Regions from separate parts of the Clostridium sp. FP1 genome, predicted to be linked through region 1. Evidence: a T-box and tRNA genes for the amino acid it is inferred to sense, from the RefSeq annotation. Region 1 holds a T-box; the other holds one or more tRNA genes.
The links. The T-box of region 1 lies ahead of thrS (threonine--tRNA ligase). A T-box ahead of a tRNA ligase gene usually reads a tRNA of that ligase, here a tRNA-Thr.

Region 1 (6,812 bases):
GAAGGAGCACAAGGAACTCTACTTGATATAGATTATGGTTCATATCCTTTTGTAACTTCTTCTAACACTATTGCAGGAGGAGTTTGCACTGGGGCTGGAATAGGACCTACTATGATAACAAATGCTGTAGGAATAGCGAAAGCTTATACTACAAGAGTAGGAAAAGGACCATTTCCAACAGAACTTGATAATGAAGTTGGAGAATGGATTCGAGAAAAGGGATTTGAATTTGGTGTAACAACAGGCAGAGCAAGAAGATGTGGATGGCTTGACCTTGTTATACTAAAAACTGCAGCAAGAATTTCAGGACTTACTAGCTTTGCTGTAACTAAAATAGATACGCTAGCAGGACTTGAAAAAATTAAAATTTGTGTAGGTTATGAATTCGAAGGAAGCGTTATAGATTACTTCCCAGCAAGTCTTGAGGATTTAGCTAAATGCGTTCCAGTATATGAAGAGTTTGAAGGTTGGGACGAAGGTATAGCAGAGGCAAGAAGTTATGATGAGCTTCCAGCAAATGCTAAAATATACATAAAGAGAATTGAAGAATTTACAGGAGTTAAAGTTTCAATAGTATCAGTAGGACCAAAAAGAGATCAAACAATGGTATTAACTGAAATATAGAAAATAGACATACCTATTGTAAAGATAATTTTTGCAATAGGTATGTCTTATATATTATAGGGAATTATAATATTGTGGAGATGATTTAAGGTATACAAGTATATACTAAAGATTAAAAAAGTGCGTACTTGCAAAATAGAAGCATATGCAATAGAATGAGAATGATAATTAAAGTTAAATAAATATTTTTATTTATTTGCTAGTTAAATTCTGATATAATTATTTAAAATTAAAAAAAAGCGAGGTAGATACTATGATAATAACTAAGGATATGACAATAGGTGAAGTTGTAAGACAAAAACCAGAATCAGTTGAAGTATTAATGGGATTTGGAATGGGTTGTGTAGGATGTCCTTCAGCACAAGCTGAAACAATAGAAGAAGCAGCAATGGTTCATGGTCTTGATTTAGAAGCATTAATGGCTAAATTAAACGCATAAAAAAACAAAGACACTTAGCAAAAGCTAAGTGTCTTTGTTTTTTTTTATTTTTTTATCTTTTTAATCGAAAGAATTACAGGTATAGTAATTATAGTAGCTATTATAGCCTCCGGAACGCCGTTTATTACAGCTATACCATAAATGGTCTTGGCAGCAATAGAGGGATCTATGCCCTTAGAAACGGCAAATTTAGCTGCATATAAAATATATATCATAGTAAGAACACCAAAGGTGTTAGTTAAAGAACCAATAACAGTAGCTAGGCCAATTTTTAGGCTATCTTTTTTAATAAAGCTTAGGTTATAAACATAGTAAGAAGTAAAGCCAATAAGAACTCTTGGCAATACGGATACTAACGGATTTATAAAAGCAAAAGATAGTATATTTGGAGCCATAATATTTTGCATAATGCTAAAAATTCCAAATATTAATCCGATAGTCATTCCAACCATAGGTCCACCTATTATAGAGCCAATAATAACAGGAATATGCATGATAGTAGCTTTTGCACCAGGCAGTGGAATAAAACCATATCCAGTTAATCCGAGTACGACGCAAATAGCTGACAGCATACCGATAGTTGTAAGTTGATTTGTTTTTATTCTTCTTTTTTGAATAGAATTATTAATCATATTTTACCTCCGCTCTTATTCCATAAGGATATAAGTCGATTATATTGATAATCCTTATATATAGTTCAGTTTCACAATGAATACTGACAATAGTATTTTATCACTTTTTTCATAAAAATTACATAGATGAAAACAATTTCATAAAACTCTGAATATTCTAAAATAAACAAAATAAAGGATTACTAAGGCTTGTTACAATGGATTCTGCGCAACATATGCTTTTGTTAGCAAAATACAAGAAAAAATAAATTTTAAAGCATTAGTATTGATTTACATTAGTGGCTGTAAATATGATGTAAATTTTGTCCTTAAAATCAACAAATTATTAAAAATATAAAACTTTGTGTAAACATTAGAGTGTTAATGTTTACCGTATTAGTTTAGTTTGATATGATTTTAAGTATGAACAAAATTAAGAGGCATAAAAATTAATAGTTATTGTGCCAAATATAAAATACAGGAGGCATAGTATGAGTAGGATTCCAATGGTTTCAGATAGAAATTACAACATTCATTATTATGAAGTAGATATTCATAAAAGAGCTTTAATTACAAGTATTATAGATTATCTTGGTGATATGGCAATGTACCAAAGTGAAGTTTTAGGAGTGGGGATAGAGCATCTTAAAGAGAATCATATGGCGTGGGTTTTATATAAATGGGACATAACAATGGAGTCGTATCCACTTTTAAACGAAACTATAAAAGTAAAAACTTTTGCATATTCATTTAGAAAATTTTATGCCTATAGAAAGCATGAAATTATTGATATAGAAGGAAATACAATAGGATATGCGACTTCTGTGTGGATTTTAATAAATACAGATAGAAGACGTCCAATAAGAATTACAGAAGAGATGTATGGCGCATATGGTATAGATGATAGCAATAATACCTCTATAGAAATTGAGGATATAAAACCAATAAATACAGTTGATAGTGAGAAAAGTTTCCAAGTGAGATATAGTGATATTGATACAAATATGCATGTGAATAATGTTAATTATGTTGCTTGGGCTTTAGAAACGGTGCCTGGGGATGTGATACTAAATTGTGAATTAAAGAATATTAAGGTAAACTACGAAAAAGAAACAATCTATGGAGAAACAATAAAGGTAAGCACAGAAGTTATAAGAGAAGAGAATAAAACAATATGTAGGCATAAAATAATAAATGAAGAGGGTACTGAGCTCACACTGTTAGAAAGTACTTGGATTTAAAGGGTTTTTTCTTAGATTATGCTATAACGAAAAGTATATGTTACTAGGAATGCTTTCACTTCGCCAAGTAATTCTAAAATTTATTTTATTTATAGATGCTAAAAATCACAAACTCGCTATCGCTCAAACATGTGATTTTCTTTACGCATCTATAGATAAAATAAATTAAGAATTACTAAGGCTTGTTCAGAAGCATTCCGCGCAACATATACTTTTGTTAGCATAATCTAAAAAAAATATAAGGTATTTTTGTTTCCTAGGTGATTAAATCCACTTTGATTTATTAATCAATTCTAATACTATTTCTCTAATGTCCTAGGAAATAATGGATGAGGAATGCATAAAATAAACTCCCATAATTTTATATTTTGTTAGTTATTATTAAACTTCTAGAATTTTATTGTCTATTTCATGTTTAAGCCTTGAAATAAATTCACTTAAAGAAGCTGCTCCCTCATCGCCATCTTTTCTACTTCTTATAGATATATTGCCTTCTTGTTGCTCTTTTTCTCCTATAACTAAAATATAGGGAACTCTCTCGTTTCTTGCTTCGCGAATTTTATAACCAATTTTTTCTACCCTACCATCAAATTCTACTCTGATATTATTTTCATTAAGGCTGGTTGCCACATCTTTTGCATAATCAGCAAATTTTTCTGAAATAGGTAATACTTTTACCTGTACAGGTGCAATCCAAGTTGGAAACTTACCTGCAAAATGCTCTATTAATACTCCAATAAATCTCTCTAAACTTCCAAAGATTACTCTGTGTATTACTATGGGTCTATGCTTCTCACCATCACTGCCAATATAATTCAAATCGAATCTTTGAGGAAGTTGAAAGTCTAATTGTATAGTTCCACACTGCCAACTTCTACCTATACTATCTTCTAAGTGAAAATCGATTTTTGGACCATAAAACGCTCCATCACCCTCATTTATCTTATATTGTATATTCATCTCATCTAATGCTGCAGCAAGTGAGCTTTCTGCTATTTGCCACTCCTCATCGCTCCCCATAGAATTTTCTGGCCTTGTTGAAAGTTCAACATTATATTTAAATCCAAACCTTGAGTAAACTTCATCTATAAGTCTGATAACGCCTTTTATTTCTTCTTTTATTTGTTGTGGAAGCATAAATATATGAGCATCATCCTGAGTGAAGGCTCTTGCTCTCATAAGTCCTTGTATAGCACCAGACAACTCATGCCTGTGCACTTTGCCAAGCTCTCCTACCCTTATAGGTAAATCCCTATATGAATGAGGTTCTGACTTATAAACAAGCATGCCTCCAGGGCAGTTCATTGGCTTAATTGCGAAATCTTCTTCATCAATATTAACTGTGTACATATTTTCTTTATAGTGTTGCCAATGTCCCGAAGTTTCCCAAAGTTTTCTGTTTAAGATTAATGGAGTTTCAATTTCTACGTATCCAAATTTTTTATGAAGACCTCTCCAATACTCAATTAAATTATTCTTTAAAACAACACCATTTGGTAGGAAAAATGGAAATCCTGGTCCTTCCTCCATAAATGTAAATAATTTAAGTTCCCTTCCTAGCTTTTTATGATCTCTTTTTTTTGCTTCTTCAAGCATATTAATATAAGCTTCTAATTCACTTTTTTTAGTAAATACTGTTCCATATATTCTTTGGAGCATCTTATTATTATCATCACCTCGAAAGTAAGCGCCTGCAACAGATAAAAGCTTAAATGCTTTAATATATGAAGTGGCTGGAACATGTGGACCTGCACAAAGATCAACAAATTCCCCTTGTCTATAGAAGGATATAATCTCTCCCTCTGGTAGATTTTCAATTAATTCAGTTTTATAGGGTTCTTCTTTTTCCAGCATAAGCTTTGTAGCTTCCTCCCTTGAGAGTACAAATCTTTCAAGATTTAAACTTTCTTTAACTATCTTCTCCATTTCCTTCTCTATTTTTTCTAGAATTTCTGGAGTAAGTGTTTCTTCTAAGTCAAAATCATAGTAAAACCCATTGTCAATTGCGGGACCAATAGCAAGCTTAACATTTGGATATAACCTTTTTACTGCTTGAGAAAGCACATGAGCTGCAGTATGTCTTAATGCTAATCTTCCTTCGATATCCTCAAATGTTAAGATTTCTAGGTCGCAATCACAATTTATTTCAGTCATAAGTTCTGCAGCTTTACCATTGATTTTTGCAATCAAAGCCTTTTTAGCTAGTGCTGGACTAATTTTCATAGCAACATCATAAACCTTTTTACCTTGTTCAATTTGAATAACATTTCCATCCTTTAACATAATATTTAACATAAATATTTCCTCCTCATAATATAAATAAATTAATAAAAACAAAAAAACTCGCCCCTAAAAAAGGGACGAGTATACTCGCGATTCCACCCAAATTATAGCAATCCACAAAAATGTGCAACACTATCACTCGATACCTTTAACGCCGGTTTGCGGAGATACTTACTAAGATTCAGTATTCAACTCAGAGGTGGTTTTCAATAATACTTGCCTTAGAAACCTTTCAGCCCATGGATTTCTATCTCTGTTAGAACAGTAGATTATTTACTCGTCCTCTTCAATGCTTTATGATATGAAATTAATAAAAACAAAAAAAACTCGTCCCTAAAAAAGGGACGAGTATACTCGCTATTCCACCCAAATTACAGCAATGCACAAAAAATGTGTAACACTATCACTCGATACCTTTAACGCTGGTTTGCGGAGATACTTACTAAAATTCAGTACTCAACTCAGAGGTGGTTTTCAATAATACTTGCCTTAGAAACCTTTCAGCCCATGGATTTCTATCTCTGTTAGAACAGTAAATTATTTACTTTTCCTCTTCATAGTCTTTACTTTGTTGAAATTATATACCTATTGCATTTTAATGTCAATACATGTTTTAAGTAGCTTTTCTTATATTATGCTATAACGAAAAGTATATATTGCTGGAATGCTTTCACTTCGCTAAGTAATTCTAAAACTTATTTTATTTATAGATGCTAAAAATCACAAACTCGCTATCGCTCAAACATGTGATTTTCTTTACGCATCTATAAATAAAATAAATTAAGAATTACTAAGGCTTGTTCAGAAGCATTCTGCGCAACATAAACTTTTGTTAGCATAATATAAGAAAAAATTATTAGTCATCAATAGAATAATTCACTACTTGGAGGCACTTCTTCCTGCAATGGCACCAGAACTCCATGCCCATTGAAGATTGAAACCGCCACAGTTACCATCTACATCTAATACTTCACCCGCAAGGAATAGATTGGTAGCAATATTGGATTCTAGAGTTTCGGAGTTAACTTCTTTTGTGTTAATTCCCCCGGCGGTTACCTGAGCATTGGAGAAAGAATTAGTGCCTGAAACTTCAAATTCCCATTGTTTTAAAAGTGTATAAATAGCACTTTTTTCTTTGAAATCAAGATCGCAACAAGGCTTATGAATATCTTCTATTTTTGCCTCTTTTAAAATTATCGGGATGACTTTCTTGTTAATTACTCCAATAAAAGAATCGTGCACGCCTCGACTTTCAAATACTGACCAATGGTTTCCTAAAAATTCCTTTAAATTTTCAGAAGAAATAGTTGGTAACATATCAATTTTTAAAGAAACTTTGTTATTTTTAGATAAACTATAAGACACAGTTCTGCTAAGCTGAAGGATTGGAGGTCCTGAAATACCATAGTCAGTGAAAAGTATCTCTCCAAATTCCTTTTGGACACATTCGCCATTTATAAATATTTCTGCATAACCGTCGAATTTAACTCCAGATAATGCCTTTAATCTATTGTAGTTTAATTTAAGCTGCACAAGGGCCGGCATTGGCGGTATTATACTGTGCCCTAATTGTTTAGCTAGTATGTATCCAGAACCGTCAGAACCTGTCTTAGG
Region 2 (6,812 bases), 4.7 Mb from region 1:
GGGTAGGAATGAGCCAATGGGGTGCAGATGCTATGGCTAAGGAAGGTAATAACTATACTCAAATATTAAACCATTATTACATTGGAACGGTTATATCCAAATAAAAATTATACTAATAAGTTAGTTATCCTTTTTACAAAGATAACTGGCTTAATTTTTTTTTGGAGAAACTTATAATATTAAAAAATAAAGAATGTTAGATATAGACTATATTTCAACCTATAGAAGGTAAATTTAAAGAAATAAAATAAAAATGTTAAATAAGTGCAAAAAAAATTTATAAAATATGTATGTTTTAATACAATATGGACAAAAATACAAATGGAGGTGTTTGTATGGATAACAAAGCAAACAATAAGACATTAAATTTTTTTAAGAAAGAGGGCTTCTATGTAGTTTTATTTATTTGTTTATGTATAGTAGCAACAGTAGCAACTATAACGGCAGGTAATAATAAAAAACTTTCAAGTAAGCAAGCAGCAATTCAAAAGGAACAAGCAAATGCAGGAGACGTTCTGAAAGAACAAGAAAAACAATATCAAGACGCTCTTCAAGTAAAAAAAGAAAATTTGGCTAAGACTGAGGGGCTTAAACCAGTACCTAATATTAAAAAGGTTACAACTGGAAATTTAACTGCACCAGTTTCTAAATCAGTTAATGCTATATTTGAAAAACCTGTAGCTATTGGACTCTTAGCAAGAGCATATTCAAAAGATATTGATCCAGTTGTGTGGAAGACCGATGGAAGCTATAGAACTAACTTAGGTATTGATATTAAGGCAAATATAGGTGAGCCAGTAATAGCTGTTATGGACGGAATAGTTAAAGAAGTTGGAACTGACTTAGCTAAGCAAAAGGGTAAGATGGTTATAATAGATCATGGAAATGGCTTTATTACTAAATATTCCAATTTGGAAGAGAAAATATTAGTAAAGATAAATGATAAAGTCAGCAAAAAACAGAAAATTGGTTCTGTAGGAAACACTAGTTTAAACTCATATAAAGAAGACTATGGATCACATCTACATTTTGAAGTTTTGCAAAGTAGTAAGAACATTGATCCTGCTAGATATGTAAAATATGAGAAATATCAACCGGTAGTAATAAAACAATAACCAATAGCCATATCAATTAGTCATTTTTCCGAAATATATGGCAAAATGACTAATTGGAATGGAATTTAAAATGGAGTTAATGCATATTTATAAATAGAGAAGGGTCAAGGAGGTAACACTTTGAAAGACTATATTGAAGATCGAGTACTAGAAGTTGCTAAGTATATTATTGAGTCAAAAGCTACAATAAGAAGAACTGCCAAAGTGTTTGGAGTTAGCAAAAGTACTATACACAAGGATATGACGGAAAGATTGCCTACAATAAATCCTCAAATTGCCAGCGAAGCAAAAATAATTTTGGACTTAAATAAATCTGAAAGGCATATTAGGGGAGGAAGAGCAACAAGACTTAAATATAAGGCAGTAGAAGGATAAAAACATTTCAAGCAAAAACAAAAAAATATTAAAGCTAAAAAAAGAGGGTTTTTTTATGGCTTTATAGAATAGAGTTTAGTATAATTTAAATAATGAATATACTAAAGAGCAGGAGTGAGTTTTGAGATGTTTTTTTTTAGAATGGGTACAGACATGGGAATAGATTTAGGTACAGCAACAGTGCTTGTATATATCAAGGGAAAGGGTGTTATCTTAAAAGAGCCATCTGTTGTTGCCATAGATAGAAATAACAATAAGGTATTGGCAGTAGGAGAAGAAGCGAGGCAGATGATAGGAAGGACACCAGGCAATATTGTGGCCATACGTCCTATGAGGGATGGCGTTATTTCAGATTATGATATAACAGAAAAAATGTTGAAGCATTTTATTAGTAAGGCTTGTGGCAAAAGAAAGCTATCAGCTCCAAGAGTTGTCATATGCGTTCCTTGCGAGGCAACTGAGGTAGAACGAAGAGCGGTACAAGATGCAGCTAGAAATGCTGGAGCTAAGAAGGTTTATCTTATAGAGGAGCCACTAGCGGCTGCAATCGGAGCAGGACTTGATATTACTCGCGCAAGTGGTAATATGGTTATTGATATTGGTGGAGGGACTACAGATGTTGCAGTTATTTCTTTAGGCGGCATGGTTGTACATGAATCAATTAAAGTAGCTGGAGATAAGTTTGATGACGATATTATAAAGTATATAAGGCGAAAGCATAAGCTAATGATTGGTGAGAGAACTGCAGAAAATTTAAAAATCAATATAGGCTGTGCTTATAAACAAGATGAAGAGACTACAATGGAAATAAGAGGAAGGGATTTAATTACAGGACTTCCTAAAAACTTACAAGTAACCTCGGAAGAAATGCGAGAAGCTTTAAAAGAGGCTGTGAATTCAATAGCAGAATGCACGCATTCAGTGTTAGAAAAAACGCCACCAGAGCTTTCAGCCGATATAGCTGACAAGGGTATAGTTATGACTGGTGGAGGTTCACTGTTAAAAGGACTAGATAAACTTATACAAGAGATCACTAAGGTCCCAGTATACCTTGCTGAGGATCCCGTTTCATGCGTAGCGCTGGGAACAGGTAAAGTATTGGATTATATGGATAACCTAGATAGTTCATTTAATGGTGGAGAAAAATATTTAGCAGACTAAAAAGTGTAAACAAGCTATATGAATAAGCAATACAATTAAACTAATAATTGTATTGCTTATTTTTTTGGTATATAATGCACTTTTAATTTAAAACTCTGGGTAATTATTAAATTGGATTTGAATTTTTATCTTCATTATTAAGTGAATATAAATAATATGAATGCAAAAGTGAACGGCTCAAAACAGAAGCAATTTCCATTACTAAACTAAGTCTTATGTTTCTATTAGTGAATAATTCACTATCATCACTTGAATCTACTATACCTATTAATGAAACATTACCTACTTTAGGAAGTGTTTTCCCTACACCTTTACCAGGATGAATTGGATAATTTCTAGCTTGGATTTCACCGATATTCGATATGTCTCCTAAACATGCATCTACACCTATTATAGTGCAATTTGGGTGCAGTGCATTTATTTTAGATAATTTACTATCGATGTTTAAGGCGTGGATTGGGTTATCTATAGTGCCATATACAGGTAGTGGGAAGGAGCTATCTTTTAAAAATGTACCCACGAGTGGGCCGAGACAATCACCTATACATCTATCAGTACCTATGCAAACAACTAAAGTGTTTTGGTCAATATAGTCTTTTAGAAAGTTAGAAATTGTATAGTATGCTAAAGGGTCTTTATAATGGGTTTTAGCTTTACTCAAGAAATATACCTCCTTGTATTGCGCTGTGAATAAATTATTTTCCTACCAATAATTTATATGAAAAAATTTTGTGTATTATTATGAAAAAAGAATAAAAAAGCGATAAATTGGAAAATAATCTATATATATTAATTATTTGAGGTGGTATTAACATGAAGAAAAAAAATTTATTCTTTGTTATTATATTTTCTACTGTTGTAAGCGTATTTAATATGGTGTATTACAGTAGCGTTGTAATTAAGGCAAAGTATTATGAAGAAAACAACCTAAGAAAACAGGTAGTAGCTGAATGTAAAAAGGTTTATATCTGCCCCAAAAATATAAACAATAACCAGGGTAAAGTGGTGAAAGAAGCTGAGGAAGAATATTCTAATGTAAAAAAAAAATTAGGAAAAGAGGATTTGGCTAAGAAGGAATTAAGCGATGAAGAAAAAGGTAGTGATAATTTGAGTATAAATTCACTAAGTCAAGATATCGAAAAAAAATCGGATGAAAATATGCTCAATGACGTATATTCACTTGGGAAAGAGGATAGTCTAGAAGAATTAAATTATAATATTAAGAAGCAGGCACAATCAGTATTTAAAGTGTCAACAGGCAAAATACAAGAAAATTTAACAACTTCTGATAAGATAAAATTACTATATGTAAGCCTTCAGCTAGGCAAAGAGAATTATAAAAAAATGGAAGAATATTTATATGCAGTGGATGCCGAGGAAGGAGTTCTTAAAGCCCTTAAGTTATTAAAAGACGATTTATCAAAAAAAGAATATGGAAAAGTGAGAAAAATAGCTGGAAAGTTTATAGATATGGATGCGGCAGAAAGACTAAAATAAATTATATTGTAGTAATTGGTATAAGAAAGAGTTATCTTTTTTTATTGCGAATAATAAGTTGTATTAATGCTTAAAATAGAGTAAATATGCGAATGTTATAGCAATGTAGAGAAGGAATCGCTATTTCGAAGAAAATGAGCTTGAAATTAAATGATTATAGTTATATAATAATTCTTGTCGACAGGGTAAAGATACAAAAACAAAATATGCTGGCATGGCTCAACGGTAGAGCAGCTGACTTGTAATCAGCAGGTTGTAGGTTCAATTCCTATTGCCAGCTCCAAAAGTGGAGGAGTTCCCGAGTGGCCAAAGGGGGCAGACTGTAAATCTGTTACGTAATGTTTCGATGGTTCGAATCCGTCCTCCTCCACCATTTTCATTAGCTTTATAATAAATTATGGGAGCATAGCTCAGCTGGGAGAGCATCTGCCTTACAAGCAGAGGGTCACAGGTTCGAACCCTGTTGTTCCCACCATAATAATCTTTTTAAAAATAAAATGTATGCTGGCATGGCTCAACGGTAGAGCAGCTGACTTGTAATCAGCAGGTTGTAGGTTCAATTCCTATTGCCAGCTCCATATATGGAGGAGTTCCCGAGTGGCCAAAGGGGGCAGACTGTAAATCTGTTACGTAATGTTTCGATGGTTCGAATCCGTCCTCCTCCACCAAAAGACATCTGTAGATGTCTTTTTTTATTTATTTAATTTTAAAGTAAATAGGAATTGTTGACACTGAAAAGCTTATATGGTATTATAATTAAAACTTAATATTGATAACTCTTATCAAGAGAGGTGGAGGGAAAAAGGCCCTATGAAACCCGGCAACCGGTCAATGTACCATGGTGCCAATTCCTGTAGATTTATTCTGCGAGATAAGAAGGATGGTTAAAACACCTCTTCTTATAATTAGAAGGGGTTTTATTTTTTTAAAAACAAAATTTTTCCGTATTAGAAAGGAGAATTATAATGAAAAGACTATTTACATCAGAATCAGTTACAGAAGGACATCCAGATAAAATTTGTGACCAAATCTCAGATGCTATACTTGATGCTATTTTAGAGCAAGATCCTTATGCTAGAGTTGCTTGTGAAACCGCAGTTACTACAGGGATGGTTTTAGTTATGGGGGAGATAACAACTAGTTGTTATGTAGATGTTCCTAAGGTTGTTAGAAATACTATTGAAGGTATAGGATATACTAGAGCAAAATATGGATTTGATGCTAGTACTTGTGCGGTTCTAACATCTATTGGAGAACAGTCAGCAGATATAGCTTTGGGAGTTAACGAAGGATTAGAGTCTAAGAAAGGCACTCAGGATAAGATAGACTCCACAGGCGCTGGAGATCAAGGTATGATGTTTGGATTTGCAACTAATGAAACGCCGGAATACATGCCACTTCCAATTGCTATGGCTCATAGACTGGCAAGAAGATTAAGTGAAGTAAGAAAGAATGGTAAGCTTAACTATCTAAGACCAGACGGAAAGACTCAAGTTACTGTAGAGTATGAAGATAATAAGCCAGTAAGAATAGATACTATTGTTATTTCAACTCAACATGGAGAAGAGGCAACTCATGATCAAATTGAAAGTGATTTAATAGAACAAGTAATAAAGCCTATAGTTCCAAGTGAATTATTAGACGAAAACACTAAGTATTATATAAATCCTACAGGTAGATTTGTAATTGGAGGACCGCAAGGAGACTCTGGTTTAACAGGAAGAAAAATAATAGTAGATACTTATGGCGGATACGCAAGACATGGCGGCGGCGCATTCTCTGGTAAAGACCCAACAAAGGTTGATAGATCTGCTGCATATGCTGCAAGATGGGTTGCTAAAAACTTAGTAGCAGCAGGAGTTTCAGATAAATTAGAGATTCAGTTAGCTTATGCTATAGGTGTAGCTAAACCCGTATCTATAGAAGTTGAAACTTTTGGAACTGGAAAAATTGAAGACGATAAAATTGTTGAAATAATCGGAAAAGTATTCGATTTAAGACCAGCTGTTATTATAAGAGAATTAGACCTTAGAAAACCTATTTATAAACAGACAGCAGCTTATGGACATTTTGGAAGAAATGATTTGGACCTTTCCTGGGAAAGACTAAATAAGGTTGAACAAATAAAAAAATATTTATAAAATGAAATAGAAAATATTTATAATAAAAGAGGGATAACAATTATTAATTGTTATCCCTCTTTTTCCTAAGTAATAAAAAAGTTTATTTTAAGGCAATTGGGATAATTATAAAGATATTAAATTTTATTTTATTATGTGGATTATTAAATGGTATTTTGATAAAACTTAAGATAGGGGTATACTGAAGGTGAAAAACGTAAAGTACATATGATATAATAACAACGATACTTATATTAATAGTATTGCTACTATATAAATTTATAAATAGGGGAGATTTTATGCCAGAAATACAAGGAATCATAGAAGATATAGTATTTCACAATGAAGAAAATGGGTATATTATTGCTCATTTGCATGCTATAAAGCAGCAAATAACTGTTGTAGGAATTGTACCCTACATAAGTGAAGGTCAAAATTTAAAATTAACGGGAGAATGGGTTAATCATCCTCAATTTGGAAAGCAATTTAGAATAGTTTCCTGTGAGGAAATAATACCTAGTTCTATTGCAGGTATAGAAAAATA

Region 2: it has a tRNA-Thr gene. The T-box ahead of thrS (threonine--tRNA ligase) is inferred to sense a tRNA for this amino acid. The anticodon was not compared.

What each region holds. Positions count from the first base shown of each region.
Region 1 is NZ_JAAMNJ020000001.1:5,109,997-5,116,808, reverse strand. It holds gene G9F70_RS24430 (adenylosuccinate synthase) at 1-624, shown strand, start outside; gene G9F70_RS24425 (DUF1858 domain-containing protein) at 881-1,063, shown strand; gene G9F70_RS24420 (ECF transporter S component) at 1,108-1,695, opposite strand; gene G9F70_RS24415 (acyl-[acyl-carrier-protein] thioesterase) at 2,166-2,915, shown strand; gene thrS (threonine--tRNA ligase) at 3,297-5,210, opposite strand; T-box leader at 5,269-5,497, opposite strand; T-box leader at 5,536-5,765, opposite strand; gene G9F70_RS24405 (NAD(P)/FAD-dependent oxidoreductase) at 6,078-6,812, opposite strand, start outside.
Region 2 is NZ_JAAMNJ020000001.1:367,955-374,766, forward strand. It holds gene spoIID (stage II sporulation protein D) at 1-104, shown strand, start outside; gene G9F70_RS01745 (M23 family metallopeptidase) at 336-1,115, shown strand; gene spoIIID (sporulation transcriptional regulator SpoIIID) at 1,236-1,490, shown strand; gene G9F70_RS01755 (rod shape-determining protein) at 1,617-2,651, shown strand; gene yyaC (spore protease YyaC) at 2,758-3,312, opposite strand; gene G9F70_RS01765 (hypothetical protein) at 3,465-4,148, shown strand; tRNA gene G9F70_RS01770 (tRNA-Thr) at 4,357-4,431, shown strand; tRNA gene G9F70_RS01775 (tRNA-Tyr) at 4,437-4,521, shown strand; tRNA gene G9F70_RS01780 (tRNA-Val) at 4,548-4,623, shown strand; tRNA gene G9F70_RS01785 (tRNA-Thr) at 4,652-4,726, shown strand; tRNA gene G9F70_RS01790 (tRNA-Tyr) at 4,732-4,816, shown strand; SAM riboswitch class I at 4,925-5,026, shown strand; gene metK (methionine adenosyltransferase) at 5,114-6,289, shown strand; gene G9F70_RS01800 (ATP-dependent RecD-like DNA helicase) at 6,568-6,812, shown strand, end outside.